Regions from separate parts of the Allobosea sp. P4_C6 genome, predicted to be linked through region 1. Evidence: predicted binding sites of a transcription regulator. Region 1 holds the regulator's gene; the other holds the start of a gene.

Region 1 (15,897 bases):
GCCGACGGCGGTATCGGCGACCTCCTTGATCGAGGCGGTGAAGAAGCCGACTTCGCCGGGGCCGAGTTCCTTGACCTCCTGCATCTTGGGCTTGAAGACGCCGACGCGGTCGACGCCATAGGAGGCGTTGGCCCGCATCATCCGGATGGTCATGTTCTTCTTGAGCACGCCATCGATGACGCGCACGAGCACGACGACGCCGAGATAGGCGTCGTACCAGCTATCGACCAGCAGGCATTTCAGCGGCGCGTCGGGATCGCCCTTGGGCGCCGGCAGCTTGGTGACGATGGCTTCGAGCACGCCCTCGATATTGATGCCGGTCTTGGCCGAGATCGGCACGGCCTCGGAGGCGTCGAGCCCGATCACATCCTCGATCTGCTGCTTGATCCGCTCGGGATCGGCGGCGGGCAGGTCGATCTTGTTGAGGACGGTGACGATCTCGTGGTTGGCGTCGAGAGCCTGATAGACGTTGGCGAGCGTCTGCGCCTCGACGCCCTGCGAGGCATCGACGACCAGGAGCGAGCCCTCGCAGGCCGCCAGCGAGCGCGAGACCTCATAGGCGAAATCGACGTGGCCGGGGGTGTCCATCAGGTTCAGGACGTAGTCCTTGCCGTCCTGTGCCCGATAGTCGAGCCGCACCGTCTGGGCCTTGATGGTGATGCCGCGCTCCTTCTCGATATCCATCGAGTCGAGGATCTGCTCGCTCATGTCGCGGGCCGCGACGGTGCCGGTCTGCTGGATCAGACGATCGGCCAGCGTCGACTTGCCGTGGTCGATATGCGCGACGATCGAGAAGTTGCGGATATTGTCGATGGTGCGGGTGCTCATGCGCGCGCCATAGCAGTGATGCCGCGCCGCGCCAAGCGCCGGCCTCTCGAGAGACCCTTCCGGAGGCCTGTTTTGCTTTGGAGCCGCGGCCTCATCCCGGGCGGAGCGAAGCACAGATCCGGGATCCATCGTGGATCGCCGGCACCTTCCGATGGACCCCAGGTCACGCCCAGGATGACGGCAGAGGCTTCAGCGCGGACATCCTGAACGTTGTCTCTTGCAATTTCCATTATCTAAGAATTATTCTCTCAATATGGAATTTGAGAGCGACACCGAAATCGACCGGCGCCTGGGCAGCGCCTGAAATCGGCCCGCCAGCGCCATGGCCTGACGCTCGATGTGCTGGCCGAGCGCAGCGGCGTCAGCCGGGCGATGATTTCGCGGGTCGAGCGCGGCGAATCGAGCCCCACCGCCGCGCTGCTGGTCCGCCTCGGCTCCGGGCTCGGCCTGTCGCTCTCGGCGCTGCTGGAGGAGGAAGCGGGAACCGGGCCGTTGGCGCAGCGCGCTGCCCAACCGGTCTGGCGCGATCCGGCGAGCGGCTATCTGCGCCGCAACGTCTCGCCGCGCGGCACGGGATCGGGCTTCGAGATCGTCGAGGTCGAGTTGCCGGGCGGCGCCGAGGTCCGCCTCGACAACGCGACGGGTGCCCCTCCACTCGACCAGCAGGTCTGGGTGCTGCAAGGCAGGCTCGACCTGACGGTCGAGGGGACCGGCCACGCGCTTTCCGAGGGTGACTGCCTGCAGATGCATCTGCGCGGCGCCATCATCTACAGCAATCCGGGCGCCGTGCCCGTCCGCTACGTCGTCATCCTCGCCGCCGGGCGCGGCAGTTTTCCGGGACATATCGCATGAACGCGGTCAGCTTCTCCGTCGCCATCGACGTCTTCGACGCCCGGGCTGCCGAGGCCGCCATTCCGGCGCTGTCCGAAATCCTGCGCGACTGCGTCGCCAACGGAGCCTCGGTCGGCTTCATGAACTGGAACACGACGGCGGACTATGAGCGCTTCTGGCGCGATGTCGCGGCTGGCGTCGCGGGCGGGCAGGTTGTCCTGCTGGGCGCGCGCGCGGCGGACGGCCTCGTCGGCACGGCGCAACTTCACCTGATCGGCAAACCGAACCAGCCCCACCGGGCCGAGATCGCCAAGGTGCTGGTGCATTCGCGCGCGCGTCGGCAGGGCATCGGCGAGGCCCTGATGCAGCGGGCCGAGGCGATCGCGCGCGAGAAGCGCCGTGACCTGCTGGTGCTCGATACGGACGAGCACGGCGCGGCGCGGCGGCTCTACAATCGGCTCGGCTGGACGGAAGCGGGTACCATCCCGCGCTATGCGCTGATGCCTGATGGTGCCGATTGCGGCTCGACGTTTTTCTACAAGAGCCTCGCTTGAGTGACAGGCGTCATGCTCGGGCTTGACCCGAGCATCTCTTGCCGGTGGAGGCTCCAGCGCTTCGTCTTGCCTGGGATTCTCGGGTCAAGCCCGAGAATGACGGCGGTGGGAATGGCGCGCTTCAGCTCTCGACGTTGCCGCGGATATAAGGCTCGACCGGGCCCTTGAGCGTGATCGTCATCGGCCGGCCGAAGCGATCCTTGGCGGCGCCGGCCGCGACCTTCACCCAGCCTTCGGAGACGCAATATTCCTCGACATTGGTCTTCTCGACGCCCTTGAAGCGGATGCCGATGTCACGCGCCAGCACGTCGGCGTTGTAGAAGGGGCTGTCCGGGTTGACGGAAAGACGGTCGGGAAGCTGGTCTGACATGGATCTGGCCTTGGGTGTTCGCAAACGGGTCGCTTTCGCGCACACCTAGCCGCATCCGCGCCGGAAGCCAAATTCTTCAAGTGAAAACCTGTCGTCATTCCGGACAAGCGGCGAAGCCGCGCCGATCCGGAATCCATCGAAGAGTGCCGCGCCCGGCGATGGATCCCGGGGCAAGCCCGGGATGACGGCGATGGCCCGGCGCCTCAGCGCTCGCCGTCGAGCAGGCGGCCGACGACCTTGGCGGTGTAGTCGACCATCGGGACGATACGGGCGTAGTTCAGCCGCGTCGGGCCGATGATGCCGACCACGCCGACGATGCGCTGCTCGGCATCGCGGAACGGCGCCGCCACCATCGAGGAACCCGACATCGAGAACAGCTTGTTCTCCGAACCGATGAAGATGCGCACCCCGTCGCCCTGCTCGGCGCGGGTGAGGAGATCGATGACATCGGTCTGCGTCTCGAGATCGCCGAAGAGCATGCGGATTCGTTCCAGGTCCTCCTGCGCCCGGAGGTCCTCGAGCAGGTTGGCCTGGCCGCGCACGATCAGATGCCGGTCGCTGCCGGGGCCGGACTGGGTCGCGATGCCGCTCTCCACCAGCCGCGCGGTCAGCACGTCGAGCTCGCGCTCCATCAGCGCGCGCTGCCCCGCGATCTCGCCGCGCAGGTCCGCCAGCGTCTTGCCGAGGATGCGGGCGTTGAGGAAGTTCGCGGCCTCGACCAGCGCCGAGGCGGGCAAACCCACCGGCAGCGCCAGCAGGCGGTTCTCGACCGCGCCGTCCTCCGAGACGAGGACGACGAGCGCGCGGGCCGGATCGAGCCGGACGAATTCGATGTGCTTGAGTCGCGGATCGGCCTTGGTCGTCACGACCACGCCGGCGCCGCGCGAGAGACCGGAGAGCAGCGCCGAGGCCTCGGTCAATGTCTGGTCGAGATTGCGATGGCCTGCCCCGGCCCGGATCTGCGCCTCGATGCGCGCCCGCTCGTCCGAGGTGAGGTTGCCGACCTCCATCATCGCGTCGACGAAGAAGCGCAGGCCCCGTTCCGTGGGCAGGCGCCCGGCGGAAGTATGCGGCGCATAGATCAGCCCGGCCAGCTCCAGATCGGTCATGACGTTGCGCACCGTCGCGGGCGACAGCGCCATCGGCAGCAGGCGGGCAATATTGCGCGAGCCGACCGGCTCCCCGGTCGCGAGGTAGCCGTCGACGATCTGGCGGAAAATCTCGCGCGAGCGCTGGTCGGTCTCGACCAGGCCGCTCATCGTCTCGGGGCGGGGCGTATGGGCGCTCATGAACCTGTTCGGGCGAACCGTCGTTCCAACCCTATTGTCGTCATGCAGGAGGCGCGGATCAAGGGGTGAAACAGGGCCGGCGCCTTGCCGAGCGCGGCATGAGCGCCTACAAGCCGCCACTTCTCCGCAAGACAGGATTATTTCATGCGACCCTCCAAACGCGCCGCAGACGAGATGCGCAAGGTCACGCTCGAGCGCGGCGTGGTTCGCTATGCCGAGGGTTCCTGCATGGTGACGTTCGGCGAGACCAAGGTGCTCTGCGCCGCGACCGTCGAGGAAAAGGGGCCGCCGTGGCTGCGCGGCACCGGCAAGGGCTGGGTCACCGCCGAGTATTCGATGCTGCCGCGCGCCACTCATGAGCGCACCCGCCGCGAGGTCACCTCCGGCAAGCCCTCCGGCCGCACGCAGGAGATTCAACGCCTGATCGGCCGCTCGCTGCGCGCGGTCGTCGACCTCACCGCGATCGGCGAGCGCCAGATCGTTGTCGATTGCGACGTGCTGCAGGCCGATGGCGGCACCCGCACGGCCTCGATCACCGGCGCGTGGGTGGCGCTGCATGACGCATTGAAATGGATGGAAGGGCGCAGCCTGCTCAAGGGCACCAACCCGCTCAAGGACCATGTCGCCGCCATCTCCTGCGGCATCGTCGCCGGCAATCCGGTGATCGATCTCGACTATGTCGAGGATTCCGGCGCCCAGACCGACGCGAATTTCGTCATCACCGGCACGGGCGGCCTCGTCGAGGTGCAGGGCACGGCGGAAGGCGCGCCGTTCTCGGAAGAGGAGTTGCTCGCGCTGCTCAAGCTGGCCAAAGGTGGCGTCAGCAAGCTCGTCGCGCTGCAGAAGGCGGCGGTCGCCTGATCCGGCCGATCGCACAAGCAATCGAACAACACCGTCATTCCGGACGCAGCGAAGCGCAGATCCGGAATCCATCGTAGAGTTGCGACACCCTTCGATGGATCCCGGGTCAAGCCCGGGATGACGAGGCGGGTAACGAGAGATACCGATGTCGAACCACCGCCTCCTCTCCGGCAAGGTCGTGATCGCGACCCATAACCAAGGCAAGCTGCGCGAAATGCGCGAGCTGCTGGCGCCCTACGGCATCGAGCTCGTCTCGGCCGGCGAGCTCGGTCTGCCCGAGCCGGTCGAGGACGGGTTCATGTTCTCGGAGAATGCGGCGATCAAGGCGGTCGCTGCGACCAAAGCCAGCGGCCTGCCGGCGCTCTCCGACGATTCCGGCGTCTGCATCGACGCGCTCGACGGCGCGCCCGGCCTGTTCTCGGCCAACTGGGCCGGGCCGGGCAAGGATTTCGCCCCGGCGATCGCACGCGTGCAGATGGAGCTGGCGAAGCGCGGCGCGACCACGCCCGGGCAGCGCAAGGCTCACTTCGTCTCGGCGCTGGTCATCGCCTGGCCGGACGGGCATCAGGAGCTGTTCGAGGGGCGCGTCTTCGGCACCGTCACTCACGACGTCCGCGGTGCAGGCGGCTTCGGCTACGACCCGATCTTCCTGCCTGATGGCCACGACAAGACCTTCGGCGAGATGACCGCACAGGAGAAGCACGGCATTCCCGCCGATGGCTCGCCCGGCCTGTCGCATCGTGCGCGCGCCTTCCACGCGCTCGCCGCCACCTGCCTGAGGAAGCCGGCGTGAGCCCCTCGGCCGCCCTGATCGAGCGGCCCGGCGTCTTGCATCCGACCGCGGATGCGGGCTTCGCCGTCTATGTGCATTGGCCGTTCTGCCTCGCCAAGTGCCCCTATTGCGACTTCAACTCGCATGTGCGGCTGCAACCGCCCGACCAGCAGCGTTATATCGCCGCCTTCCGCCGCGAGATCGCCCACCGCGCCGCGCTGGCGCCCGGCCGCACCGTTTCGTCGATCTTCTTCGGCGGCGGCACGCCCTCGCTGATGGAAGGCCGCACCGTCGGCGCGATCCTCGACGCGATCGGCGAGCACTGGGCCGTCGACCCGAACTGCGAGGTTTCGCTGGAGGCGAATCCGACCAGCGTCGAGGCCGGCCGTTTCCGCGATTTCCGCGCGGCCGGCGTCAACCGCGTCTCGCTCGGCGTGCAGGCCCTGAACGATGCCGACCTGAAGGCGCTCGGCCGGATGCATTCGGCCGAGGAAGCGCTGGCGGCCGTCGCGATCGCGCGCAAATATTTCGAGCGCTACTCCTTCGACCTGATCTATGCCCGCTCGCCCTTGCAAACGCCTGCGCTCTGGCGTGCCGAGCTGGAGCTCGCGATCAGCCATGCGGCCGAGCATCTCTCGCTCTACCAGCTCACGATCGAGCCCGGCACCGCCTTCGAACGGCTGTTCCGGGCGGGCAAGCTCGCCATTCCCGATCATGATGCCGGTGCGGCGCTTTACGAGACGACGCAGGAGATCACGGCCCGGCACGGCCTGCCGGTCTACGAGATCTCGAACCACGCACGGCCGGGCGCGGAATGCCGGCACAACCTGGTCTACTGGCACTATGGCGAATATGCCGGCGTCGGCCCCGGCGCGCATGGCCGCCTGGTGACGGCGCAGGGCCGCATGGCGCATTCGACCGAGAAACGACCGGAAATCTGGCTTGAGCGTGTCGAGGCCGAAGGCCACGCGCTGGTCGAGGACGAGCTGTTGAATTCGGAAGCGCAGGGCGACGAGTACCTGCTGATGGGGCTTCGCCTCGTCGAGGGGATCGATCCGGCCGTCTTCAAGGCGCTCGCCGGCCGCGAGCTCAATGCCAAGCGCGTCGCGAGCCTGATCGACGAAAAGCTGCTGATGCACCGCCCCGGCGGCCGTCTCGCCGCGACGCCGGATGGCGCGCTGCTGCTCGACGCGCTGGTCGCCGATCTGGCGGCTTGAGCGGTTTACGGCCTCCGGAACCTCCGCGGTCATTCCGGGGCATCGCGCAGCGATGAGCCCGGAACCCAGAACCGATGCGTTTCTTGGAGAGACGCAAGCGTGGCGTTCTTTACTCAGACGTTATTGGTTCTGGGTTCCGGGCTCGGGCCTTCGCCCGCCCCGGAATGACGTGGAGGATGCGAAACCCGCTCAGCGCCTGCCCAGCCGCACGCCCGTCTTCGGATCGAAGACATGGATCTTGTCTGGATCGACCGTGATCCAGAGCCGGCCTTCCTGCGCCGCGACCTCGCCCGTCGCCGCCTGCATCACGAAAGGATGGCCGGCGAGCTTGCCGTGGAAGAGCTGGGTCGCGCCGAGTTCTTCGATGAACTCCACGTCGAAGGGCAGCGATCCGGCCTGCCCTTCCGAGGCGATCTCGATATCCTCCGGCCGCAGGCCGACCTCGACCGGCGTCTGCGCCGCCAGATCCTCGCGGAGGTCCCGGACCTCGATGATGGCGTCGCCGAGCGCCACGATGCCGGGGCCGTCCACTGTGCCGGGCTGGATGTTCATCGGCGGCGAGCCGATGAAGGTCGCGACGAACTTGCTGGCCGGCTTGCGGTAGACCTCGGCCGGCACGCCGATCTGCTCGACCTGGCCGCCATTCATCACCACGAGCTTGTCGGAAAGCGTCATCGCCTCGACCTGGTCGTGGGTGACGTAGATCGAGGTGACGCCGAGCGCTCGCTGCAGCTTCTTGATCTCGACGCGCATCTGCACGCGCAGCTTGGCGTCGAGGTTCGAAAGCGGCTCGTCGAAGAGGAAGACCTGCGGCTTGCGCACGATGGCGCGGCCCATGGCGACGCGCTGGCGCTGGCCGCCGGAGAGTTGGCGCGGCCGCCTCTCCAGGAAGGGCTCGATCGCCAGGATACGCGCCGCTTCCTTCACGCGCTTGTCGATCTCGTCCTTCGGCGTGCCGCGGTTGCGCAGGCCATAGGCCATGTTGTCGTAGATGTTCATATGCGGGTAGAGCGCATAGTTCTGGAACACCATCGCGATGTCGCGGTCGGCCGGCTCGATCTGGTTGACGACGCGGTCGCCGATCGCGACCTCGCCCGAGGAGATCGTCTCCAGCCCGGCGACCATGCGCAGCAGCGTGGACTTGCCGCAGCCGGAGGGGCCGACGAGCACGCAGAAGCCGCCATCGGGGATGTCGAAGGAGACGCCCTTCACGGCCTCGACGCCGCCGGCATAGACCTTCTTGACGTGGTTCAGGGTGACCTGGGCCATTCGCGGATTACTTCTCGGTTTCGACCAGGCCCTTTACGAAGAGCCTCTGCATGGCGATGACGACGAAGACGGGCGGCAGCATCGCCAGCATGGCGGTGGCCATGGCGAGCTGCCATTCGGTCAGGGCGTCGGTGGTGACGATCATCTTCTTGATGGCGATGACGATGGTCTGCATCGAGTCCTTCGTCGTCACCAGCAGCGGCCAGAGATACTGGTTCCAGCCATAGATGAACTGGATCACGAAGAGCGCCGCGATCGTGGTGATCGAGAGCGGCAGCAGCGTATCCTTGAAGAACTTGAACGGACCGGCGCCGTCGATCTTCGACGCTTCCAGCAACTCGTCCGGGATCGTCATGAAGAACTGCCGGAACAGCAGCGTTCCCGTCGCCGAGGCGATGAGCGGGACGGCGAGGCCCTGATAGGTGTCGAGCATGTTCAGATCGGAGACGATTTTGAAGGTCGGGAAGATGCGGACCTCGACCGGGAGCATCAGCGTGATGAAGATGGTCCAGAACGCCGCCATGCGGAACGGGAAGCGATAGTACACCACCGCATAGGCCGAGAGCACGGAGATGAAGATCTTGCCCAGCGCGATCGTCATCGCCATGACGAAGGAGTTGAACATCATGCCGATCACCGGCTCGCGCGTCGTGCCGGAGGTGCCGATGAAGAGGATGCGGTTGTAGTTCTCGAGGAAATACGGGCCGGGATAGAGTGGCATCTGGCCGTTGATCACGGTCGCGGCGTCCCAGGTCGAGGCGACGAAGGTCAGCCAGACCGGGAAGGCGACGATCAGCACGCCGATCGTCAGGATGACATAGGCGATCGCGTCGCCCAGGCGGCGGTCCTCGACCATCAGATCCCCTTCCCCATCTCGCGCAGGAGCCCGGCCAGAGCCTCGGCGCAGGCATCCAGGCAGGCCTGGCCCTTCTGCGTCGTGGCACGGCGGGCGTCGCCGATCACCCCGGTCTCGGTCATGTCCCGGAAGGAACGGTGGCGTGAGACGGTCGGGCGCCCGGGCAGGCCGTCGAGCGCGCCGAAAGCCTCGCCGAGACGGGCATCGCGGACCGATCCCGGCGCCAGCACCATCATCATCGAGGTCTCGACCTCGCAGGCATGCTGCACGGCCTGCTGATCCTCCAGCAACGGCGGGAGCGCCGCCTCGGCCAGCAGGAAATAGGTGGTCGCCTCGATATGCAGCCGCGTCTCACGCGCGAAATCGGGCAGGAAGGCCGTCAGCGCGGCGATGTTGCCGCCATGTCCGTTGACGATCAGCACGCGATGGAAGCCATGGCGCTCGATGCTCTTGAGGAGGGAGAGCAGCACGGCGCGATAGGTCGGGATGTCGAAGGTGAAGGTGCCGCCGAAGGCCATGTGATGCTCGGCCATGCCGCACCACAGGGTCGGCGTGACCACGACGTCGACATCGCCGGCGCGCTCGGCCGCCGCCTTGCAGACGCCGCTGCACAGGATGGTGTCGACACCGACGGGCAGATGCGGCCCGTGCTGCTCGACCGAGGCGACGGGCAGGACGACGATGGCATCGCCCGCGGCCTTGGCGCGCAGCTCCTCGGCGGTCAGTTCTAGCCAGAGCACGGACGCCATCAGTAGCTCACCTTGCGCTCGATGAAGCGGAACTGGACCGCGGTCAGCCCGATGACCATGATGAGCAGCATCACGGACTGCGCCGCCGAGCCGCCGAGGTTGGAGCCGCCCTTGCCGTCTGCGAAGACCTTGTAGACCAGCGTCTCGGTCGCGCCAGCGGGGCCGCCGCCGGTCACGGTGTCGATGATGCCGAAGGTGTCGAAGAAGACGTAGACGATGTTGACGACGAGCAGGAAGAAGGTCGTCGGCGAGAGCAGCGGGAAGACGATGGTCCAGAAGCGGCGCATAGGCCGGGCGCCGTCGATCACCGCCGCCTCGATCACGCTTTTCGGGATCGATTGCAGGCCGGCGAGGAAGAACAGGAAATTGTAGCTGATCTGCTTCCAGGTCGCGGCGAGGATGACGAGCAGCATGGCGTCATTGCCGTTGAGCCGGGGGTTCCAGGCGATGCCGAGCGACTGCAACCCGCGCGCCAGCATGCCGAGCGAAGGATCGAACATGAAGATCCAGAGCACGCCGGCAATGGCGGGCGCGACAGCATAGGGCCAGATCAGCAGGGTCTTGTAGACCTCGCCGCCCTTGAGCTGCCGATCCGCCATCACCGCGAAGAGCAGCGCGATCGACAGCGACAGCACGCAGACGAAGGTCGAAAAGATCGCCGTATTGATGAAGGCCTTGAGATAGCCGGGGTCGGCGAAGAGCGTCTGGTAGTTCTCGAACCAGACGAACTCGGTCGAGGTGCCGAAGGCGTCCTCAAGCAGGAAGCTCTGCCAGACCGCCTGGCTCGCCGGCCAGTAGAAGAACACGATGGTGATCGCGAGCTGCGGCGCCAGCAGCAGGAAGGGGATGGTCAGCCCCTTGAAGTAGGCGTTCTTCTGCATCGGCTTCCTTGGACGAGACGGCCATCCCGGACGGGTTTGTCCGGGATGGCCAATGGATGCAAGAGGGCAGTCGGATCAGCGCGCCGCGGTGCGCTCGAACTGGCGCAGCATCTGGTTGCCGCGCTCGACCGCTGCGTCCAGCGCCGCCTTGGGCGTCTTCTGGCCGTTCAGCGCCGCCTCCAGCTCCTCCGACCAGATGTCGCGGATCTGGACGAGGCTGCCGTAGCGCAGGCCCTTCGAGTTGTCGGTCGGGGCCTTGTTGGTCAGCTCGAGGAGCGGGGTCTCGAGATAGGGCTTGTCCTTGTAGAAGCCCGACGCCTTGACCTTCTCATAGGCTGCCTTGGTGATCGGCAGGTAGCCCGACTCGGTGTGCAGCTTCACCTGGCGGTCGACATCCGACAGGAAGGTGAAGAACTTGGCGACGCCCTTGTACTCGGCAGGCTTCTTGCCACCCATCACCCACAGCGAGGCGCCGCCGATGATCGAGTTCTGCGGAGCGCCCGCGGCTTCCGGATAATACGGCATCGCCGCATTGCCCCAGTCGAACTTGGCGTTCGCCTTGACGTTGCCGAAGAAGCCCGAGGAGGTCAGGAAGATCGGGCATTCGCCCGAGGTGAAGCGGCCTTCGCCGTTGTTGGTGCGGCCGGAATAGTCGTAGGTCTTGTCCTTCTGCAGCTCGACCAGATTGGTCCAGTGCTTCAGGAAGAGCGGGCTCTGGTTGAAGTTCATGACGGCGTCGAAGCCGGCCATGCCGTTGACCTTGGTCGAGAGCGGCACGTTATGCCAGGCGCCGAACTGCTCGATATTGGCCCAGGGCGCCCAGGCGTTCGAGACGGCGCATTTGTCGAAGCCGGCGGCCTTCAGTTTCTTGGCGGCCTCGAAGGTCTCGGGCCAGGTCTTCGGAGGCTTCTCGGGGTCGAGGCCCGCCTTCTTGAAGGCGTCCTTGTTGTACCACATCACCATCGACGAGGAATTGAACGGCATGGAGAGCATCTCGCCCTTGGCCGTCGAGTAATAGCCGGTGATGGCAGGCAGATAGGCGTTCGGATCGAACTTCTCGCCGGCTTCCTTCATCATCTCGTGGACCGGCTTGACCGCGCCCTTGGCCGACATCATCGTGCCCGTGCCGACCTCGAAGACCTGCAGGATATGCGGCGCCTGGCCGGCGCGGAAGGCGGCGATGCCGGCGTTCAGCGTGTCGGGGTAGGAGCCCTTGTAGACCGGAACGACCTTGTAGTCCTTCTGCGAGGCGTTGAAGTCCTCGGCAAGCTTGACGACGACGTCATTGTTGGCGCCGGTCAGCGCGTGCCACCACTGGATTTCGGTCTGTGCCAGGGCAGGCGAGGCGCCGGCGAGCGCGAAGGCCGCTACCGACATCAGGATGCGCGATTTGATGGTCATGGACGATCTCCCTTCCGCGGGCGGACCCCGCCGCGGTTCTTGTCGTTGGTGCGCAAGCTAGCATGAAGCGCAGGCGACATTTCAATGACAAATCGATGACGCCTACCGCAATGCGCCTATGGTCGCGGTACGGCTTGCGCATTCGCGCATAACCGGCTGATCTGCGCTCCCGACTCGAACTCGTTTCCGGACCGCATCATGCCGAAGCTCGACCTTGCCGTGACCGCAACCCTGCCGACGGATTCCGCTGCGGCCGCGCTCGTCGGCCGGGTCTGGCGCCCCGATCTCGGCGGCCCCGCCGTGGTGGCGCTGCGAGACGGGCAGGTCGTCGACATCACCGCCGCTTTCCCGACCAGCCGCGACCTCTGCGAGAGCGCCGATCCGGCCGCGGCGCTGCGGGCGGCCCAGGGCGAGACGCTCGGGTCCCTGGCCGACATCCTCGCCAACACCCCTGTGGACAGCCGCGATCCGAAGCGGCCCTGGCTCTTGTCCCCGCTCGACCTGCAGGCGGTGAAGGCGGCGGGCGTCACCTTCGCGGTCTCGATGCTGGAGCGGGTGATCGAGGAGAAGGCACGCGGCAACCCGGCGGCTGCCGCGACGATCCGGGCCGAGATCGGAAAACTCATCGGAGACGACCTCTCCAAGCTCAAGCCCGGCTCGCCCGAGGCGATGCATCTCAAGGAGGTGCTGATCAAGCAGGGGGCCTGGAGCCAGTATCTCGAGGTCGGCATCGGCCCGGACGCAGAGATCTTCACCAAGGCCCCGGCGATGTCGACGGTCGGCACGGGGGCCGATGCCGGCCTCCACCCCGCATCGAGCTGGAACAACCCCGAGCCGGAGATCGTGCTGGTCGTCGCGTCCGACGGGCGCATCGTCGGCGCCACGCTCGGCAACGACGTCAACCTGCGCGATGTCGAAGGCCGCTCGGCCCTGCTGCTCGGCAAGGCGAAGGACAACAACGCGGCCGCCGCCGTCGGCCCCTTCATCCGCTTCTTCGACGCGGGCTTCACGCTCGATCATGTCCGCCGCACGACCGTGACGCTGACGGTAGCGGGCGAGGACGGCTTCACGCTGGAAGGCTCCTCCTCGATCGCCAAGATCAGCCGCGACCCGGCCGACCTCGCCGCGCAGATGATCGGCCCGCACCATCAGTATCCGGACGGAGCGGCGCTCTATCTCGGCACCATGTTCGCGCCGATCAAGGACCGCGATGCGCCGGGCGGCGGCTTCACCCATAAATACGGGGACATCGTCACCATCGCCGCGCCGGAGCTGGGCAGCCTCGTCAACCGGATGAAGCGCACCGACGCCTGCGAGCCCTGGACCTTCGGCGCCTCGCATCTGATGCGCCATCTGGCCAAGCGCGGGCTGCTCTAGTTGCAGCCCCGGCTGGGGTTTCTGCAATCGCAGCAGGCTGCTGGTAAGGATTGTCTGCCATAGCGCCGGCTGGACCAGGAGAGTTCGGCGTGGCGATGAGCGAGATCGGGGGGCGACACTCCCAAACGCGGGGCAGCCGTATGGCGGCACGGCTGATGCTTTCTCCCGGCCTATGGATCGCCGCTTTCGCGGCGCTGGCCGTCGCAGGGTTGATCCTGCCGCTGCGCCTGCCGATCGGTGCGAATGCCTGGGATACGGTTGTCTATCTCGACGCGGCCTGGCGCATCGGGCTGGGCCAAGTGCCGAGCCTCGATTTCTTCGTGCCTGTCGGGCCGCTCGGCTTCTATCTGACCGCCGGCCTCGACGCCCTCTTCCCGAATGCGCAGCCGATGCTGCTGATCAACTGGGCGCTGCTGCCGGTGACGCTGCCGGTGCTCGCCTTGCTGGCGAACGACGTTGCCCGGCGATCGCGCGCGCAGGCGCTGGCGCTCGTGCTGCCCTTCCTGCTGTTCGCGGCGCTGCCGATCAACCTGCATTCATTGTATCCGATGCCGGGTTTCGACGGCTTCGGCTTCTACAACCGGCATGCCGCCATGCTCCTCTACCTGCTGATCGCGACGCTGCTCTTCGCGCAGCGCCGCCTTCAGGTCGCGCTCGTCGCGGTGCTGATGCTGGCGCTCTTCCTGGCGAAGATCACGGGCGCCGTCACGGGCACGCTGCTTGTCGGCTATGCGATGCTGAGCGGGCGCATGCGCCTTCGGGATGCGATCACGGCCGCAGCCGCCGTCATCGCCGCGCTCGCGCTGCTTGAAATCACGACCGGGCTGACCTCGGCCTATCTCGCGAATGTCCTGACGCTGCTCGGGCTCAACACCGGCACGCTGCTGCCGCGCTTCCTGACCGTGGCCTCGGTGAAGTTCAACGTCATCGGCCCGGCCCTGCTGCTGCTCGCGGCGCTGGCCTTCTCGGCATGGCGGGACGGGCTGCCGCGCACCCTTGCGGGCTGGCGGACCCTCGCGGATTCGCCTCTCGGCTGGCTCGCCGTGGGTCTTGTGGCGCTCGCCTTCTTCGAGACGCAGAACACGGGCTCGCTCGAATTCATCGGCTTATGGCCGATCCTGCTGCCGGTCCTCGCCGAATGGTGGCAGCGTCGCGATGATCGGCTGCGGCCGGTGATGCTCGTGCTGGTGCTCGCGGTCGCCTTGCCCTCGGCCGTGATCTGCGTGGAACGGGGCATGCGTGCCGCCATGAGCGCCCCGACCTATGCCGGCCTCGACGTGCCCGATCTCGGGCCGCTCGGGCGGGTCAGCGTGAAACCGGATATCGCCGCGCGCGCGGCCGGGATGCTGGAGCACTATGCCAGCCAACAGGAGAGCTATCGCGATCTCGTCCGGCGCGATCTGCTGCCCTCCTACATCCTCTATGCGGAAATCGACGCTCAGGCGACCTGGATGCTGGAGATCCAGCAGGGCATCACGGCGATCCGCAATTGGGAGGCTGCGAACAAGCGCCAGCTCAATGGCGTCTTCACGCTCGATTTCGTCGATCCGATGAACCGCCTGCTCCGGCGCGTGTCCGCCCGCGCCGTGCCGCTCGGCCTCGATCCCGGCCGCAGCACGCCGCCGCTCAAACCGGACATGCTGACGGAGCTGGGACGGATCGACGCGATCCTGGCACCGAAATGTCCGCCGACCACCGCGCGCGAGGCCATCCGCAAGCTCTTCGCCGACGCGCTCGAAGGGCGCGAACGGATCGCGCTCGCGCCCTGCTGGGACATGTATCTGCGGCGCTGAATTCAGCCGGCGGCGGCCGCCTGTCCGGCTTCCCAGCCGAGGATGGCGCGCTTGCGTGTCAGGCCCCAATGATAACCGGTCAGCGCGCCTGACTTGCCGATGACGCGGTGGCAGGGCACCACGAAGGAGATCGGGTTCTTACCGACCGCCATGCCGACGGCGCGCGCCGCGCTCGGCCGGCCGATCTGGTTGGCGACCTCGCCATAGGTCGTGGCGCAGCCGACCGGAATCCTCAGCAGCGTCTCCCAGACCCGTACCTCGAAATCCGTGCCTATCAGGACCACGCGCAGCGGCGTCTCCGCCGACCAGGCCTTGGGCTCGAAGATGCGGCCGGCATAAGGTGCGGTCAGGACAGGATCATAGTGGTAATCGGCATGGGGCCAGCGCCGCATCATGTCGGCCAGCGCCTCGGCACGCCCGCCGACGACCTTGCCGCCATCGGCGCTGTTCGAGACCCAGCCGAGCCCGGCCAGCCCGCGATCCGTGACCACGATCAGCGCCTCGCCGAAGGGCGAGACATGGAAGCCGTAGGATAGCTTCAAGCCGCCGCCGCCGGCCTTCCACTCGCCCGGCGACATCGCCTCATGCGTGACGAAGAGATCGTGCAGCCGGCCGGGGCCGGACAGGCCGACTTCGAGCGCGGTGTCGAGCACGCTGGCCGAGGAGGCGAGCAGCCCCTTGGCATGGTCGAGCGTGATCGCCTGCAGGAAAGCCTTCGGCGTCAGCCCGCACCAGCGCCGGAAGAGATGGTGGACATCGGTCGGGGTCGCGCCGGCCGCATCCGCGATCGCCTCGATCGTCGGCTGCTCGCGCCAGTTATGGGTGATGAAGGAGAGGATGCGCCGGACC
Region 2 (15,897 bases), on a different contig from region 1:
GGCCATGCGCCTGGATGAGCAAATTGTCATCTGACGGACAGGCGCTCGCGAGGCGCAGGAAGGCGCTGGTTGCCTCCTGCTTTTCGTCGAGGCGCGGGTCATCCCGGACGCAGCGCAGCGGAGATCCGGGATCCATCATGGAGCGCCGTCGAGGCCCTCGATGGATCCCGGGTCGAGCCCGGGATGACGGCGTGGTTCGGTGAAACGAGGGCATGTTTTTCGAGCCAGAAAACGAAACGCCCCGGACGGGCGATGCTCGTCCGGGGCGCGAAGCTGGAGGTCCGGCGGGGTCGGAAGCCCTGTTCGTCACTCGGCCGAGACGATCTTGCCGGCGTCCCATTTGTACATGGCGAAGCTCGGCGAGCTCAGGTCGCCGGTCTTGCCATAGGTCAGCGTGCCGATCGCCGTCTTGACCGGCATGCCCGATTGCAGCGCCTTGGCTGCGCCGCTGGCGTCCCCCGCCTTGCCGGCCTTCTCGATGGCTGCCTTGAGCACCTCGACCGCGGCATAGGCGTTCAGCGTGAAGGCCTCGGGCGGAATGCCCTTCTCCTTCAGCGCCGCGACGGCCTGGGCCGAATCCGGGTTCTTCAGCGCGTCGGTGGCGTTGGTGAAGAGGGTGCCCGTGGCGTGGTCGCCGCCGATCGCGGCGAACTCGGTGTTGGACAGGCCTTCGCCGCCGATGATGGTCGCCTTGACGCCGGCATCGGCGAGCTGGCGGGAGAGCAGCCCACCCTCCGGGTGATAGCCGCCGAAATAGATCATATCGACATTGGCGGCCTTGAGGCGCGTCACGACCGCGGACATGTCCTTGTCGCCGGGGTTGACTGTCAGCGCGGCGACCTCCTTGAGGCCGCCGGCATTGATGCCCTTCTGGAAGGCGTCGGCGAGGCCCTTGCCGTAAGTGCCCTTGTCGTGGACGATCGCGATCTTCTTGTCCTTCAGGTTCTTCAGAACGTAGGTCGCGGCGATCTCCGCCTGCTGGTCGTCGCGGCCGCAGGTGCGGAAGACGTTGGTCAGGCCGCGCGTGGTCAGCGCCGGCGAGGTCGCCGTCGGCGTCACCATCAGCAGGCCGCTTTCCGCCAGCACGTCGGAAACCGCCATGGCGACGCCCGAGGTCACCGGGCCGACCACAAACTTGACCTTCTCGCCGACCAGGAGGTTGGCGGCCGAGACACCCTGCTTGGGATCGCCGGCATCGTCGGCGAGCTTCAGCACGAGCTTCTCGCCGAGCACGCCGCCGCTCTTGTTGATGACGTCGACGGCGGTCTGGGCGCCGTTCTTGACCTGGTCTCCATAGGCGGCGACCGGACCGGTCAACGGCGCGACAAGTCCGATGGTGATGTCGGCCTGCGCAGCCTGGCTTGAGAGGAACAAGGCGGTCGCGATAGCGACGCCCGAGAGGAAATGGGACTTCTTCATTTGCATCTCCCTACGACATGCAACTTATGCGCGCGATCCTGCCGTGGATCGCTTGTCGCATGTATAGGCCATGACGAGCCGAGGGGCACTGCCTGCTTTTTCATCAGCTTTGGCGGGAAACGCATGGCTGCTGCCAGCCCACTCCCGCGAAATCCTGATGTCATCCCGGACGGAGCGAAGCGGAGATCCGGGATCCATGCCTGAACTCAGGCGGAGATGCTCCGGCGTGGATCCCGGGTCTCCCTTCGGTCGCCCGGGATGACGCGGCGCATGTTTGCTCAAACGAAAAAGGCCCGGCTTGCGCCGGGCCTTCCATAGTTCGCTTGGAGCGATGGATCAGAARTCCATGCCGCCCATGCCGCCGCCGCCCATCGGGGGCATCGGGGAGTCCTTCTTCGGCAGCTCGGCGATCATCGCCTCGGTGGTGATCAGCAGGCCAGCGATCGAAGCCGCGTCCTGGATCGCCGTGCGCACGACCTTGGTCGGGTCKATGATGCCGGCCTTGACCAGATCGCCGTACWCGCCGGTCTGGGCGTTGTAGCCCCAGGAGTAGTCCTTCGACTCCAGCAGCTTGCCGATCACGACCGCGCCGTCATCGCCGGCGTTGTCGACGATCTGSYKGGCMGGAGCCATGATCGCCTTGCGGACGATCTCGACGCCGGTCTTCTGGTCGTCRTTSKSGGTCTTGATCGMCTTGACSGWSGASAGCGCRCGCAGSAGSGCRACGCCRCCGCCCGGMAGRAYGCCTTCTTCGACCGCAGCGCGGGTCGCGTTCAGGGCRTCGTCGACGCGGTCCTTCTTCTCCTTGACCTCGACCTCGGTCGMRCCGCCGACGCGGATGACCGCGACGCCGCCGGCGAGCTTGGCCAGGCGCTCCTGGAGCTTCTCACGGTCGTAGTCCGAGGTGGTCTCCTCGATCTGCGCCTTGATCTGACCGACGCGGGCCTCGATGTYCTTCTTCTTGCCGGCGCCGTCGATGATCGTGGTGTTCTCCTTCTCGATGCGCACCTTCTTGGCGCGGCCGAGCATCTGGAGGGTCACGGTCTCGAGCTTGATGCCGAGGTCTTCCGAGATCAKCTGGCCGGCGGTCAGGATCGAGATGTCCTCGAGCATGGCCTTRCGGCGATCRCCGAAGCCCGGAGCCTTGACGGCCGCGACCTTGAGGCCGCCGCGGAGCTTGTTGACGACGAGSGTGGCGAGAGCCTCRCCCTCSACGTCCTCGGCGATGATCAGGAGCGGCTTGCCGGTCTGAACGACGGCCTCGAGGATCGGCAGCATCGCCTGGAGCGAGGACAGCTTCTTCTCGAAGATCAGGACGTAGGGGTCTTCCAGCTCGGCGACCATCTTCTCCGAGTTGGTGATGAAGTACGGCGAGAGATAGCCACGGTCGAACTGCATGCCCTCGACGACGTCGAGCTCGGTCTCGGCGGTCTTGGCTTCCTCGACGGTGATGACACCCTCGTTGCCGACCTTCTGCATGGCGGTCGAGATCATCTTGCCGACCGACTCGTCGCCGTTCGCCGAGATGGTGCCGACCTGCGCGACTTCCGCGTTGGACGTGACCTTCTTGGAGTTCTTCTTGAGGTCGGCGACGATGGCCTCGACGGCCAGATCGATGCCGCGCTTCAGATCCATCGGGTTCATGCCGGCGGCCACCGACTTGGCGCCCTCGCGGACGATCGCCTGGGCCAGAACGGTCGCAGTCGTGGTGCCGTCGCCGGCATGGTCGTTCTGACGGGACGCGACTTCGCGAACCATCTGGGCGCCCATGTTCTCGAACTTGTCGGCGAGCTCGATCTCCTTGGCGACGGTGACGCCGTCCTTGGTGATGCGCGGAGCGCCGAACGACTTCTCGATCACGACGTTGCGGCCCTTGGGACCGAGCGTGACCTTCACGGCGTTGGCGAGGATGTCCACGCCGCGCAGCATCTTGTCGCGGGCGTCGGAAGAGAACTTGACGTCTTTGGCAGCCATGAGAGCTACTCCTTGAAATGGAAACGGAAGCGAGCGGTCAGGCGGCTATCAGCCGACGACGCCCATGATGTCGGATTCCTTCATGATGAGGAGATCCTGGCCGTCGATCTTGACCTCGGTGCCCGACCACTTGCCGAACAGGACGCGGTCGCCCTTCTTGACGTCGAGGGCAACGAGCTTGCCGGCTTCGTCACGCGCGCCGGAACCGACGGCGATGACCTCGCCCTCCTGGGGCTTTTCCTTGGCGGTCTCGGGGATGATGATGCCACCCTTGGTCTTCTCTTCGCCATCCAGGCGGCGGACCACGACGCGGTCATGCAAAGGACGGAACTTCATGGTTCTGTCTTCCTCTCGGTCTTATTCGGTGCGGGCGCCGCAGAAGGGCCCCGGGTGAGGCTGTTAGCAGTCACCTGACGGGAGTGCTAACAGATGCCGCGGAGATAGGCTTGGGGTCGCGGAGAGTCAAGGAAGCCTGCGACGATAAAGTGAACGCCGCCAGATGCGGCATCGCCGCCCTTCGCCTACTGGCTGCCGCCAGCGCTAGAACACGCTAAGATGGCCGAATGACGACACCCGTTCCCGACCCCCGCCTCGACGCCATCGCCCGTTCCTGCGTCGCGCTGCACGTCCGCATGACGGCGCGCGCCGTGACGCGCGCCTATGACGAGGCGATGCGCCCGAGCGGACTGAAGATCACCCAGTTCGTGCTGCTCTCGGCCTTGAGCACGGGGCAATGGAAGTCGGTGACCGAGCTGGCCGAGCGCTTCGCGTTGGAGCGCACGTCGCTGACGCGCAATCTCCAGCTGCTGGCGGTCGAGGGAATGGTCGAGCCGGTCGAATGCCGCGGGCGCGCCTCCGTCTATGCCGTGACGGAGAAGGGCCGGGCCGCGATCGAAGCCGCGATCCCCTATTGGCGGGCCGCGCAGGACAAGATCGAGGGCGGCTTCGGCGAGGAGCGCTGGCGCGATACGCGCGAGGGGCTCAAGGCGCTGCGCAAGGCGGCGCGTGACGTGCGTTGACGCACGGCTCCGATTGACGCGCCTGCCGTCCTCTCTCTATCGTGCAGATACACGATTGGAGAGGAAACCATGGATCGGACCTTTGGTGTTGTGTCCCGCGAGGTGCTGGTTGCGGATGGGGGGCTGAGCTTCTTGCGCGGCATCATTGCCGGCACCCAGCCGGCCCCGCCCTTTGCCCAGACCATGGATTTCGATCTGGTCGAGGCGGAGGAGGGCAGGGTCGTCTTCGTCGGTGTGCCGTCGGCGCGCTTCTTCAACCCGCTCGGCACGATCCACGGCGGCTGGACCGCGACGATCCTCGACTCCGCCATGGCCTGCGCCGCGCACTCCACGCTGAAGTCAGGCGAGGGCTACACCACGCTGGAGATGAAGCTGAACTATGTCCGGCCGGTCATGCCCGATAGCGGCACGGCGCGCTGCGAGGGCAAGCTGATCCATCGCGGCGGTTCGGTGATCACGACCGAAGGCAACCTGCGAGACGAGCGCGGCAGATTGCTGGCGCACGGCACGGAGACCTGCCTGGTCTTTCCGGCGAAGCCTAGCGCCGGCTGACCGCGACGGCGCCGGCCACGATCAGCAGCGCGCCGAGATAGGTTGTGTACAGCGGCACCTCGCCGAAGACGAAGAAGCCGAGCAGGCTCGCCCAGATCAGCGCCGTGTATTCGATCGCTGCCAGCCGGGAGGCGGTCGCCCTGGCATAGGCCGAGGTGAGCGTGAGATGACCGGCGACGCCGAGCGCGCCGGCGACCAGATAGATCCCGAGGTCGGCAAGGCCCATCGGCACGAAGGCGAAAGCGGCGGGGACGGCGAGGCACAGCGCCGGCCCGACATTCTGGAAGGCGACGATGACGGTGGGGTGTTCCCGGACCGCGATCCGCCGCAGCAGGATCAGGTTGAAGGCATAGCTCACTGCCGAGAACAGGGCGGCCGCGACGCCGAGACTGGCGCCGCTGACATGGCCCTGCAGCCGCGGCCAGACCATGACCAGCATGCCGGCGAGCCCGAAGCCGAGCGCCTGCAGGATGCGTTTGTCGATCCTCTCCTTCAACAGCAGGCCGCCGAGCAGCGCGACGAAGACCGGGGCGAGGAACGACAGCGTCAGCGCCTCGGCGAGCGGCAGCACCGAGATCGAATAGAAGAAGCTGCCGGCCGTGAGCACGACGAGGGGGATGCGCGCGACATTGCCGATGACGCTCGCGCGCGTCGGGCGGGGTGGGCGTGCGATCGCGAGGACGATCAGCGCGCAAAGGCCGCCCATCAGGAAGCGCATGAACAGCGCCAGGGCGAAGGGCTGATGCTGCATCTGGCCCTTCAGCACCGCATCCATGGCGGTGAGCAGGGCGATGCCGAGCGCGGCGCGCAGAGCGATCGACGAGGTCATGATGTCAGGCCGCGTCCATGGCTTTCCGGAAGGCGCCCGTGCGGACCATGGGCAGCAACCTCCGTCTAAGGCCGATCCCGGGGCGCGGATAGGGGAGGGGCGCACAGGCCCCCAATGCCGCCATTGCAGGTGTGAAAGCGCCGAACGTGCCGGCGCCGACACCTCCCGGCTTGGAAAAGTGCGGCGTCGACGCTAGGCCATATCGGGGCAGGCTTGCGGCAGCCGGGCGAATCGCGCGAACCGCCACGCAGCGCCGCGCAGGACGAAGTGACCGAGAGGCGATGACCGTTCTTCTGCCCTTCATCGTCAATGCCGGGCTGAATTTCGTCCTCGGGCTGCTCGTTGCCCTGTTCCTCGGCCCCGCAGCTTTCGGGGTCTATGCGATCGGCGCCGCGATCGTCGTCCTGGTCAACACGGCGCTGCTCGACTGGCTGAAGCTCTCGGTCATCCGTTTCTATTCGGGCCGCGATCGCGATCCCGGCATCCGTGCGACCCTCGATCTGCTCTTCGCCGGCATCGGCCTCTCGCTCTGCGCGCTGTTGGCCGCGGCGCTGCTGGCCGGCATCGATACGGGCCTGCCGATGACCCTGCTCGTCGTCGCCGTCGCCGGGGGCGTCGGTGCCGGCTGGTTCGACTATCACGGCGCCATCGCCCGCTCGCGCTTTCTCGATGCCGCCTATGCCCGTCTCGTCGTCGTCAGGAGTTCCGTCGCGCTCCTGCTGATGGTCGGCGCGGCGTGGCTGATGCGCGATCCCGTGCTCGTCCTTCTCGGCGGGCTCGTCAGCACCATCGTCTCGGTGCTCGCCGTGCGCCGCAGGCTGGCCGAGGAAGGACCGGGCTTTGCCGCGGCGCGGGCCGACCTCGCCCGCAGCTTCGCGCGCTATGCGCTGCCGCTGGTGGCCGGCAACGCCGTTTATTCCATCATCCCGCTGCTCAATCGCGCGATCCTGGCGGATCGTCTTGGTTTTACGGAAGCCGGCTATTTCTCGCTCGCCTCCGATATCGGCCTGCGGCTTTTCCCCGTGCTGGCGTCGATGCTGGAGATCCTGCTGCTGCGAGAGGTCATCCGCCTCGACGAGACGCGGGGGCGGCTGGCAGCGCAGAAGCGCATCGCGCGCAATATGGCGTTGGTGCTTGCCGTCGTCCTCCCCGTCGCCCTGGGCTTCTGGTTGACGCTGCCGGCCTTCGAGCGGGTCTTTGTGCCGGCGAGTTTCCGAGGTCACTTCGCCCACCATATGGCATTGCTGCTGCCCGGCTTCGCGGCGATCGCGCTGTTCCAGGCGGCGATCTACCCGGTCTTCCTGCTGGAAAGGCGTACGCGCGTCGCGGCGCTCGCCGCTCTGGTGGGGCTGGTGGTCAATCTCGCCGTCATCTACCTGCCGCCGGGAGCGTTTGCGCCAGGGACGATCGCAATCGCGCAAAGTGCCGCTTTCATCACGGCGTTTCTCGTCACCGGCGCGGTGGCCTTGCGCGCGCTGCCATCCTGGCCGCCGCTGCGCGATATCGGCTGCATCGTCCTCGCCGGTGTCGTGATGGGAGCGGTGGTCTGGCCGCTGCAGAACCGCTTGCCTGCGTCGCTGGAACTGCCGCTTCAGATCGTACTCGGCGGGCTGGCCTATGCGGCTGTCATCCTCGCCTGCGATATAGGCCGCTGGCGCACCGGCCTGAAACTGCGGTGGCTCGCCCGAAAGAGCGCGCGGTGATAGCGCCTGCAACTTTTCCTTCACCCTGACATTTGACGCCGCGCTAAGGTTAATTCCGCGAATTGAGCGGTTTGGGCACGGTTTCGGCCCGCAAACCTCGGCGATTCACCATTCCTTTGAGGCAGCGCCGCAGGCTCCCGGCAGTTGATGTCGAGAGTATTGCGTGATGCGTCGAACGATTATGCTTCCGCTGCTGGTCGTCGCCGGCACCCTGGCTGCGAGCGCGGCCGTGGCGCAGGGCTATGCCGCCTCGAACGACCCCATGGCCGCCGCCCGCGGCCGGGCGAATTATGGCGGCGGCTTCATCGAGATGCTGATGACCGGCCGCGACCCGACGCCCTATGGCCGCGGCGGCGCCGTCTACAACCGCCCCGGCGGCTACGCTTATGGCCAGACGGTCCGATCTGCGCCCGGCTACGAGGTCGACCCGTTCGAGGCGGCGGGGCAGCCGCGTGCTGGCCGCCGCATGGCCGCGCTCGGCGAGCCGGTCGAGCCGCAGCAGGGCATCCAGCAGATCGTCGATCCGCGCTTCCGCAAGCAGGAGGTCGCCTATGACGGGCCGCACAAGCCCGGCACGATCATCATCGACACCCCGCAGCGTTTCCTCTTCCTGGTGCAGCCCGGCGGCAGGGCCCTGCGTTACGGCATCGGCGTCGGCCGCCCCGGCTTCTCATGGGCGGGGATGAAGACGGTGTCCCGCAAGGCGGAATGGCCGAGTTGGACGCCGCCGGCCGAGATGCTCAAGCGTCGGCCGGATCTGCCGCGCTTCATGGCAGGCGGCCCGGAAAACCCGATGGGCGCGCGCGCCATGTATCTCGGCTCGACGCTCTACCGCATTCACGGCACCAACGAGCCCAACACCATCGGGCAGGCGGTCTCGTCAGGCTGCATCCGCATGACCAATGACGACGTCACCGATCTCTACGAGCGCGTGCGCGTCGGCGCCAAGGTGCTGGTGATCTGAGGCGGAGCGGAAAGCCGCTCGCAAGAAAAAGCCCGCCTTCTCAGGCGGGCTTTGTCGTTTCGGTGCTGGCGTCAGACCCAGCTGTCATCGTCGCCGGAATCGAGGCCCGGATCGTCGTCCTCGTAAGTCGCTGGCTCGGATCTGGCCTCGCCGTCATAACCCTGGTCGTAGCCCGAGCGATCCTGCGCTGCCTGGTCCGAGGCGCCCTGGTCATAGGCCGCCTGTTGCGTGCTGGCACCGGCATCGGTGTTGGTGCTGGCGCTCGTATCCGCCGCGGCCGCCGGGGTCGCGGGCTTGGCAGCGTTACCCGCGCCGCTGAAGGCATTGGTCAGGACGTTGCCGAGGACGAGACCGCCGGCGACGCCGGCCGCCGTCGTCAGGGCGCTCGCCATGAAGCCGCCGCCACGGCCGGCGGCCTGCTGCGGCTGGTTGCTCCACGGGCCGGGCTGCGCGGACGCGGCGGCCTGCATCGGCGCCGCCTGCATGGGCTGGCCCTGCGGCTGCGTGTTCCAGGCGCCGGACGGCGCGGGCGCGTCGCCGCGCGGCGGGACGGAGGGCACCGATCCGGCACGCGGCGGGCTGGCGCCGCCGAAGATGCCTGACAGGAAGCCGCCGGCCGCCGGCTGGGATGCGGCCTCGCTGGCGCGGGTCTGAGCTTCGCGCAGCTGCGCCTGCAGGCTCTCGACCTGCTGGTTCAGATTGGTGAGGGCCTGCTCCTGCACATAGACCGCCTGGGCCATGGCATAAGGCGCATAGGGCTGCTCGCGCAGGCGTTCTGCGATGAAGTTCTCAGCCTCGGGGTCGCGGGGCTGACTGGCCGCCTGTTTCAGGCGGTCGAAAATCCCGGCGATCACGTCGCGTTCCTGCGGCGTCATCGTCATCTCCTCTCGTTGCGCGGCATCGCTTGCGCCGCGCTCAAGAGGTGGGACCGTCCTGTGACAGTATCAAGGCCGAAGCCGCGGCACGCTGCCGCGCGCTTCAGATGCTGCCGCCGAAATCGTCATCCGGCGGCGGGATCTCGTCGCCATCCATGTTCGGCTGCAGCGTGCCGCGGTTGAGCACCACGACGGCCGTGCCGGTCGGTACGCGGCTGTAGAGATCGATGATGTCCTGGTTGAACAGGCGGATGCAGCCAGACGAGACGGACTTGCCGATCGACCACGGCTCGGACGTGCCATGGATGCGATACAGCGTGTCGCGGCTGCCCTGGTAGAGATAAAGCGCGCGGGCACCGAGCGGGTTCTCGAGCCCGCCGGCCATGCCGGCAGCCCAGGGGCGGTTCCGCTCCGGCTCGCGGGCGATCATCGCGGGAGTGGGCGTCCAGCGCGGCCACTGCGCCTTGCGGGCGACGGTGGCCCGGCCACGCCAGGACATGCCCTGCTTGCCGACGCCGATGCCGTAGCGGATCGCCTTGCCGTTCTCCTGAACGAGGTAGAGGAAGCGGTTGTCGGTATCGACGACGATGGTGCCGGGCTGCTCGCGTGTCGGATAGGACACGATGCGGCGCAGGAACTGCGGGTCGACCTCGTCCAGGTCCGTCGCCGGCAGCGGGTGCTGCTCGTCGGGCCGCTCGCCATACATCGCGAGATACTCGGCGCTGACATGCGGCCCACGCGAGGCAACCTCGAAGGGTTGCTGGCGCTGGCCTACGCAGGCCGCGAGGAAGAGCGGGGTCAGCGCCGCGAAAACGCGACGGGTCGGCCGGGCGAGGGAAGAGGCGGGCGGGCGGGCGGGGGACATCGACAAAAAACTCGGCGTTGCGGGCGGGAAATCAACGGTGGGACGGCGCCGGGGTTCCATGCGCCGTTGCAGGTCCCCGTTCAAGGTTCCCGAGATGGCCGTGGGGTGAACAGGAGGTGGCCAAATTGTGTCCGTGCAACTCTGTTGCCGATCAGCCACAGACGGGGTCGGGTCACACCCTGCATCAGGCGCCGCTTCGATGATCGGATTAAGCTAGGACGCTTCCCTCAAGCCCCACCGCAGCAGGCCCAGCCGCTCGCGCGCCCACCAGCGCCACAGCATCATCACGGCGACGACGGCAAGCCCGATCGCGAGCCCGATCCAGATGCCGCGCCCGGCGAGCGGGGTCAGGAAGCCGAGTGCCGCTGAAAGCGGCAGGCCGATGCCCCAATAGCCGATGCCTGCCAGGATCATCGGCAGGCGGGTGTCGCCGAGCCCGCGCAGGATCGACGAGCCGATGACCTGCGCGCCATCGGCGATCTGGAAGACTGCGGCATAGAACAGGAAGATCATCGCGAGCTGCGCCACCGCTTCCGCCCCCGGCTTGGAGCGGTCGAGGAAGGGCGCGACCAGCCATTGCGGCACGACAGCCATCAGCAGGGCGGTGCAGGTCATGAAGCTCAGGGCGAGGATGAGCGCCATGGTGCCGGCGCGGCGGATGCCGTCCTTGTCGCCGGCGCCGAAGGCGCGGCCCACGCGCACCGTGCCGGCCTGGCCGATGCCGAGCGGCACCATGAATGTCAGCGAGGCGATCTGGATCGCGATGGCGTGCGCCGCGAGGGAGGACGCGCCGATCAGACCCATCAGGAAGGCGGCGCCGTTGAAGATCACCACCTCGAAGGCGAGCGTCAGGCCGATGGGCAGGCCGAGGCGCCAGAAGGCGCGGTAGCGCGACCAGTCCGGCACCCAGAAGCGGCCGAGCAGATGATAGCGCCGGAAGCGCCGGTCGAGCACGACGACGAGCGCCAGCCCCGCGAACATCAGGGCCGATGACAAGGCCGTCGCCAGCCCCGAGCCCGGCAGGCCGAGCGCGGGAAAGCCCAGCTGCCCAAACATCAGGCACCAGTTGGCGAGGGCGTTGAAGGCGACCGCGAACAGCACGACGATGAAAGCCCAGCGCGGCCGCTGCAAAGCGGCGACGAAGCCGCGCAGGCACAGATAGAGGAAGAAGGGCAGCAGGCCCCATTGCAGCGTGTGGACATAGGAAGCTGCTGCCTTCGACAGGCCGGGGTCCTGCCCCATCGCCCTGAGAATGAACTCGGCCTGCCACAGAAACAGCCACATCGGCCCGACCATCGTGGCGGCGGCCCAGAAGCCTTGCCGCACCGTGCGGCGCAGATCGCGCACCGCATGCCGGTTGCGGCCGAGTTCGATCGCGATCATCGGCGAGACCGCACCCATCACGCCGATGCCGAAGATCAGCACGGAATTGTAGAGATTGGTGCCGAGCGCGCCGGCTGCCAGGGCGTCCGGGCTGAGATGGCCCATCATGATGACGTCGGTCGCCGTCATCGCCGTCTGCGCGACATTGGTCAGCACCATCGGCCAGCTGAGGGCGAGCATGGCGCGCGCCTCGGTGAGCCAGGGACTGAGCGGTTGCGAGGCGTCGGCGATCGTCATGAAGCTCTTTCTCGGGGCGCCGCTTCTACTCCCGATTGCAACCCCGAAACAGCCACGCCCATGTCTGACGCCGCCCGGAGCCGATGCGCTGGACGCGGGTCGACAAGCGACGTTGCGGTCTGCATCTTGCCTTCCGGAACGCAGGGGGGCCTGAAGCGATGAGCACCAATCTGAGGATCGACGGCGCGAGATTGACCTCGCGCCTCGGAGAACTCGCGAAGATCGGTGCCACGCCGGAAGGGGGCTGCCGTCGCCTCGCCCTGACCGACGAGGACAAACAGGGTCGCGACTGGCTCGTCGCTCAGATGCAGGCGCTCGGCCTCGACGTCCGCGTCGACGCGATCGGCAACATCGTCGGCATCCTGAAGGGGCTCGAGGACGGACCGGCTCTCATCATGGGCTCGCATATCGACACGGTCGGCACCGGCGGGCGCTTCGACGGCGCGCTCGGCGTCGTCGCCGGCGTCGAGGTCCTGGCGGCGCTGCGCGATGCCGGGCTCACGCCGAAGCGCGACATGGCCGTCATCGCCTTCACCAACGAGGAAGGCGCCCGCTTCCATCCCGACATGCTCGGCTCCTATGTCTGGGCCGGCGGCATGAGCGTCGATGCGGCCCACAAAGAAGTCGATTCCGAAGGCGTCGGCCTCGGCGCCGAGCTGAAGCGCATCGGCTACGAGGGTGCCGAGCAGCCGGGCTTCCTGCCCGCGCATGCCTATCTCGAGATGCATATCGAGCAGGGGCCGATCCTGGAGAGCGAGGGCGGCGGCCTCGGCGCCGTCACCGGCATCCAGGCGATCTGCTGGCTGGAGCTCACCCTGAAGGGGCGCCCGAGCCATGCCGGCACGACGCCGATGGCCTATCGCAAGGATCCCGGCCTCGCTGCCGCGCGCATCAACATCTTCGCCAACGAGCTGACCAAGACGATCCCACACCAGCTCGCCAATTGCGGTGTCATCCGCACGCAACCCGGCAACGTCAACGTCGTGCCAGAGACGGTGGTGATGACGCTCGACCTGCGCAATCCGCTCGATGCGCCGCTCGCCCAGGCCGAGGAGGCGGTGCGCCGCTTCTGCGCCGAGCTGGCCGAGCGCGACGACATCCAGATCTCGTTCCGCGACCTCGCGCGCTTCCCCGCGACGCCCTTCGCCGAGGAACTGATCGCCGAGGTCGAGCGCAGCGCCGGCGAATTCGGGCTGCCGATCCGGCGCATGATCTCGGGAGCCGGCCATGACGCGCAGATGATGGCGCGGCTCTGCCCGACCGCGATGGTCTTCATTCCCTCGATCGGCGGGCTCTCGCACAACCCGGCCGAGTTCAGCACCGACGACGACATGGTCGCCGGCGCCAACATCCTGCTCAGCACGGCCTGGCGCGTCGCCAACGCCTGAAAGCGCTTGAACAGATCAGCCCGCGTCCTGAGAAGCGCCACTGGTGCGGATCAGGATGAGGGCTCGGTTTCCCAATAAGGTCATAAAAGGAGCTTCGATGACGACGATCGCCTCGCTTTCCGCCGCCGAGCTCGGCCCGCTCTACGCCAGCAAGGAACTCTCTCCCGTCGAGGTCGCGAAGGATGCGCTCGCTCGCATCGAGCGCTTCGAGCCCGACATCAACGCCTTCACGGTACGTGGCGACGCCGTGGCGCTGGCGATGGCGGAAGCGTCGCAGGCACGCTGGCTGAAAGGCGAGGCGGTCGGCCCGCTCGACGGCGTGCCCGTCACCATCAAGGACAATATCGGGGTCGCCGGCTGGTCGATGCAGCGCGGCTCCGCAATCGCCTCCGACGCGCCCTTCGCCGAGGATTCGCCCGCCACGGCGCGGCTGCGCGAGGCCGGCACGGTCTTCCTCGGCAAGACCACCATGCCCGAATATGGCTGGAAGGGCGTCGGCGATTCCCCGGCCTCGGGCATCACGCGCAATCCCTGGAATACCGGGACCGGGCCCGGCGGTTCCTCCTCCGGTGCCGCTTCCTGCGCCGCGCTCAATCTCGGCTGTATCCATATCGGTACGGATGGCGCCGGCTCCGTGCGCATCCCGGCCGCCTTCACCGGTGTCGTCGGCCTGAAGCCCAGCTATGGCCGCGTCCCGGCCTGGCCGGTCTCGACCATGGGTTTCCTCGCCCATATCGGGCCGTTGACCCGCACCGTCACCGATACCGCGCTGGCGATGCAGGTGATCGGCCAGCCCGATACCCGCGACATGACCGCGATGACGAGCCGCCCGCCGGATTATGTCGACGGGCTGAAGGGCGGCGTCAGGGGCCTGCGCATCGCCTGGTCGCCGCGCCTCGGTCAGGATGTGATCGTCGATCCCGAGATCGCGGCGCTTACGGCAGCCGCTGCCCAGATCTTCGCCGAACTCGGCGCGACGGTCGAGGAAGTCGATCCCGGCTTCGCCGACCCCGTCGAGACACTGATGACGATCTGGGCGTCCGGGGCGGCCCTGGCGCTGCGTGGCGTCGACGCGGCGACGCGGGCACGGATGGATCCCGGCCTCGTCGCGGTGGCCGAGCGGGGCGGACGCATTCCGGCATCGACCTATGCCGACGCGCTGCTCAACCAGCGCAATGCGCTGGCCTCCCGCATGGCGCAGTTCCATGCCCGTTACGACCTGCTGCTGACCCCGACGCTGCCGCTGCCGGCCTTCGCCGTCGGTCGCAACACGCCGGAGCATGGCGCCTATGGCGAGGACTGGACGCGCTGGACGCCCTTCACCTACCCCTTCAACATCACCGAGCAGCCGGCGGTCTCGGTGCCTTGTGGGCTGACACGAGCGGGGCTGCCGGCGGGGCTTCAAATCGTAGGCGCCTTTGGCAAAGATGCACTGGTGCTCAGAGCGGCTGCGGCCTTCGAACAGGCCCAGCCTTTCGCGCGCATCGATCTGCCGGTCAAACCGCTTTAATCGCGAATTTTTTCGCTATTGTCGGAATTTCCGCATAATATTGCGATGGGAGCGACAAGCCAAGGATTCCAGCTCCTGAGGCTCCGTGTGGCACGAACCGTGCAGGCGGCCGAAAGGTCTCGATCAGGTGCCATTGCTTGTTGTCAGGCAGGATTTTTCTGCCCAGACTTGCAGCAAGGCAGCCCGATCAGAGGCGCCGCTTCAGGGGAGAACATAATGGATCGCAGGACATTTCTGAAATCCGCGACGGGCGTCGGCGTAGCGGCAGCCACGGGCGGGCTGGCGATGCCGGCGCTGGCGCAAGGGGCAAGCAAGACCCTCCGCTTCGTGCCGCAGGCCAACCTCGCGAATTTCGACCCCATCTGGGGAACGCAATACGTCGTCCGCAACGCCGCCGCGCTGGTCTGGGACACGCTCTACGGCATCGATTCCAAGTTCCAGCCGCAGCGCCAGATGGTCGAGGCCGAGGAGGTCTCCTCCGATGGCCTGACCTGGACGTTCAAGCTGCGCTCCGGCCTGAAATTCCATGACGGCACGCCGGTCACGTCGAAGGACGTGGTCGCGAGCCTGGTGCGCTGGTCGGCGCGCGACCCGATGGGCCTGATGATCCGCGGCCTGCAGGTCGAGCTTGCCCCGGTCGACGAACTGACCTGGAAATGGACGCTGAAGCAGCCCTTCCCGAAGATGCTGCTGGCGCTCGCCAAGAACAACGCCCCGTGCTCCTTCATAATGCCGGAGCGCATCGCCAAGACCGACCCCTTCACGCAGATCACCGAATATGTCGGCTCGGGCCCGATGAAGTTCCTGCGCAGCGACTGGGTGCCCGGCGCCAAGGCGGTGTTCGAGAAGTTCGCGGACTACAAGCCACGCTCCGAGAAGGCGGACTGGCTCGCCGGCGGCAAGAACATCCTCGTCAACCGTATCGAATGGGTGATCATGCCCGATGCGGCGACGGCGGCCGCAGCGCTCCAGAACGGCGAGGTCGACTGGTGGGAGACGCCGCTCGCCGATCTCGTGCCCGTGCTCAAGGCGCATAAGGACATCAACGTCGATATCGGCGATCCCCTGGGCAATGTCGGCGCCTTCCGCATGAATCACCTCTTCCCGCCCTTCAACAATCTGAAGGTGCGTCAGGCCGTGCTGACGGCGCTGAACCAGGAAGACTACATGCGCGCCGTC

What was found. Region 1 encodes HrcA, which represses chaperone genes, less so after heat shock. Its sites were predicted from a motif close to GTTAGCACTCNCNNNNNGNGAGTGCTAAC; they were not measured.
Region 2: the regulator HrcA is predicted to act here: its motif matches at 3,792-3,820, upstream of groES (co-chaperone GroES).

Annotation. Positions count from the first base shown of each region.
Region 1 is NZ_JBFUIF010000006.1:104,130-120,026, forward strand. Features, by position in the region: gene lepA (translation elongation factor 4) at 1-828, opposite strand, end outside; gene AC1DVA_RS06220 (helix-turn-helix domain-containing protein) at 1,129-1,680, shown strand; gene AC1DVA_RS06225 (GNAT family N-acetyltransferase) at 1,677-2,213, shown strand; gene AC1DVA_RS06230 (DUF3297 family protein) at 2,335-2,583, opposite strand; gene hrcA (heat-inducible transcriptional repressor HrcA) at 2,787-3,872, opposite strand; gene rph (ribonuclease PH) at 4,017-4,733, shown strand; gene rdgB (RdgB/HAM1 family non-canonical purine NTP pyrophosphatase) at 4,879-5,526, shown strand; gene hemW (radical SAM family heme chaperone HemW) at 5,523-6,722, shown strand; gene AC1DVA_RS06255 (sn-glycerol-3-phosphate import ATP-binding protein UgpC) at 6,912-7,991, opposite strand; gene ugpE (sn-glycerol-3-phosphate ABC transporter permease UgpE) at 7,999-8,847, opposite strand; gene AC1DVA_RS06265 (creatininase family protein) at 8,847-9,596, opposite strand; gene ugpA (sn-glycerol-3-phosphate ABC transporter permease UgpA) at 9,596-10,477, opposite strand; gene ugpB (sn-glycerol-3-phosphate ABC transporter substrate-binding protein UgpB) at 10,553-11,878, opposite strand; gene AC1DVA_RS06280 (fumarylacetoacetate hydrolase family protein) at 12,077-13,255, shown strand; gene AC1DVA_RS06285 (hypothetical protein) at 13,411-15,048, shown strand; gene AC1DVA_RS06290 (methylated-DNA--[protein]-cysteine S-methyltransferase) at 15,051-15,897, opposite strand, start outside.
Region 2 is NZ_JBFUIF010000004.1:183,379-199,275, forward strand. Features, by position in the region: gene AC1DVA_RS04720 (branched-chain amino acid ABC transporter substrate-binding protein) at 307-1,419, opposite strand; gene groL (chaperonin GroEL) at 1,756-3,393, opposite strand; gene groES (co-chaperone GroES) at 3,442-3,729, opposite strand; gene AC1DVA_RS04735 (MarR family winged helix-turn-helix transcriptional regulator) at 3,957-4,412, shown strand; gene AC1DVA_RS04740 (PaaI family thioesterase) at 4,482-4,964, shown strand; gene AC1DVA_RS04745 (DMT family transporter) at 4,951-5,793, opposite strand; gene AC1DVA_RS04750 (lipopolysaccharide biosynthesis protein) at 6,075-7,496, shown strand; gene AC1DVA_RS04755 (L,D-transpeptidase) at 7,663-8,460, shown strand; gene AC1DVA_RS04760 (DUF2076 domain-containing protein) at 8,532-9,335, opposite strand; gene AC1DVA_RS04765 (L,D-transpeptidase) at 9,439-10,200, opposite strand; gene AC1DVA_RS04770 (MATE family efflux transporter) at 10,414-11,820, opposite strand; gene AC1DVA_RS04775 (M20 family metallo-hydrolase) at 11,979-13,208, shown strand; gene AC1DVA_RS04780 (amidase) at 13,306-14,718, shown strand; gene AC1DVA_RS04785 (ABC transporter substrate-binding protein) at 14,935-15,897, shown strand, end outside.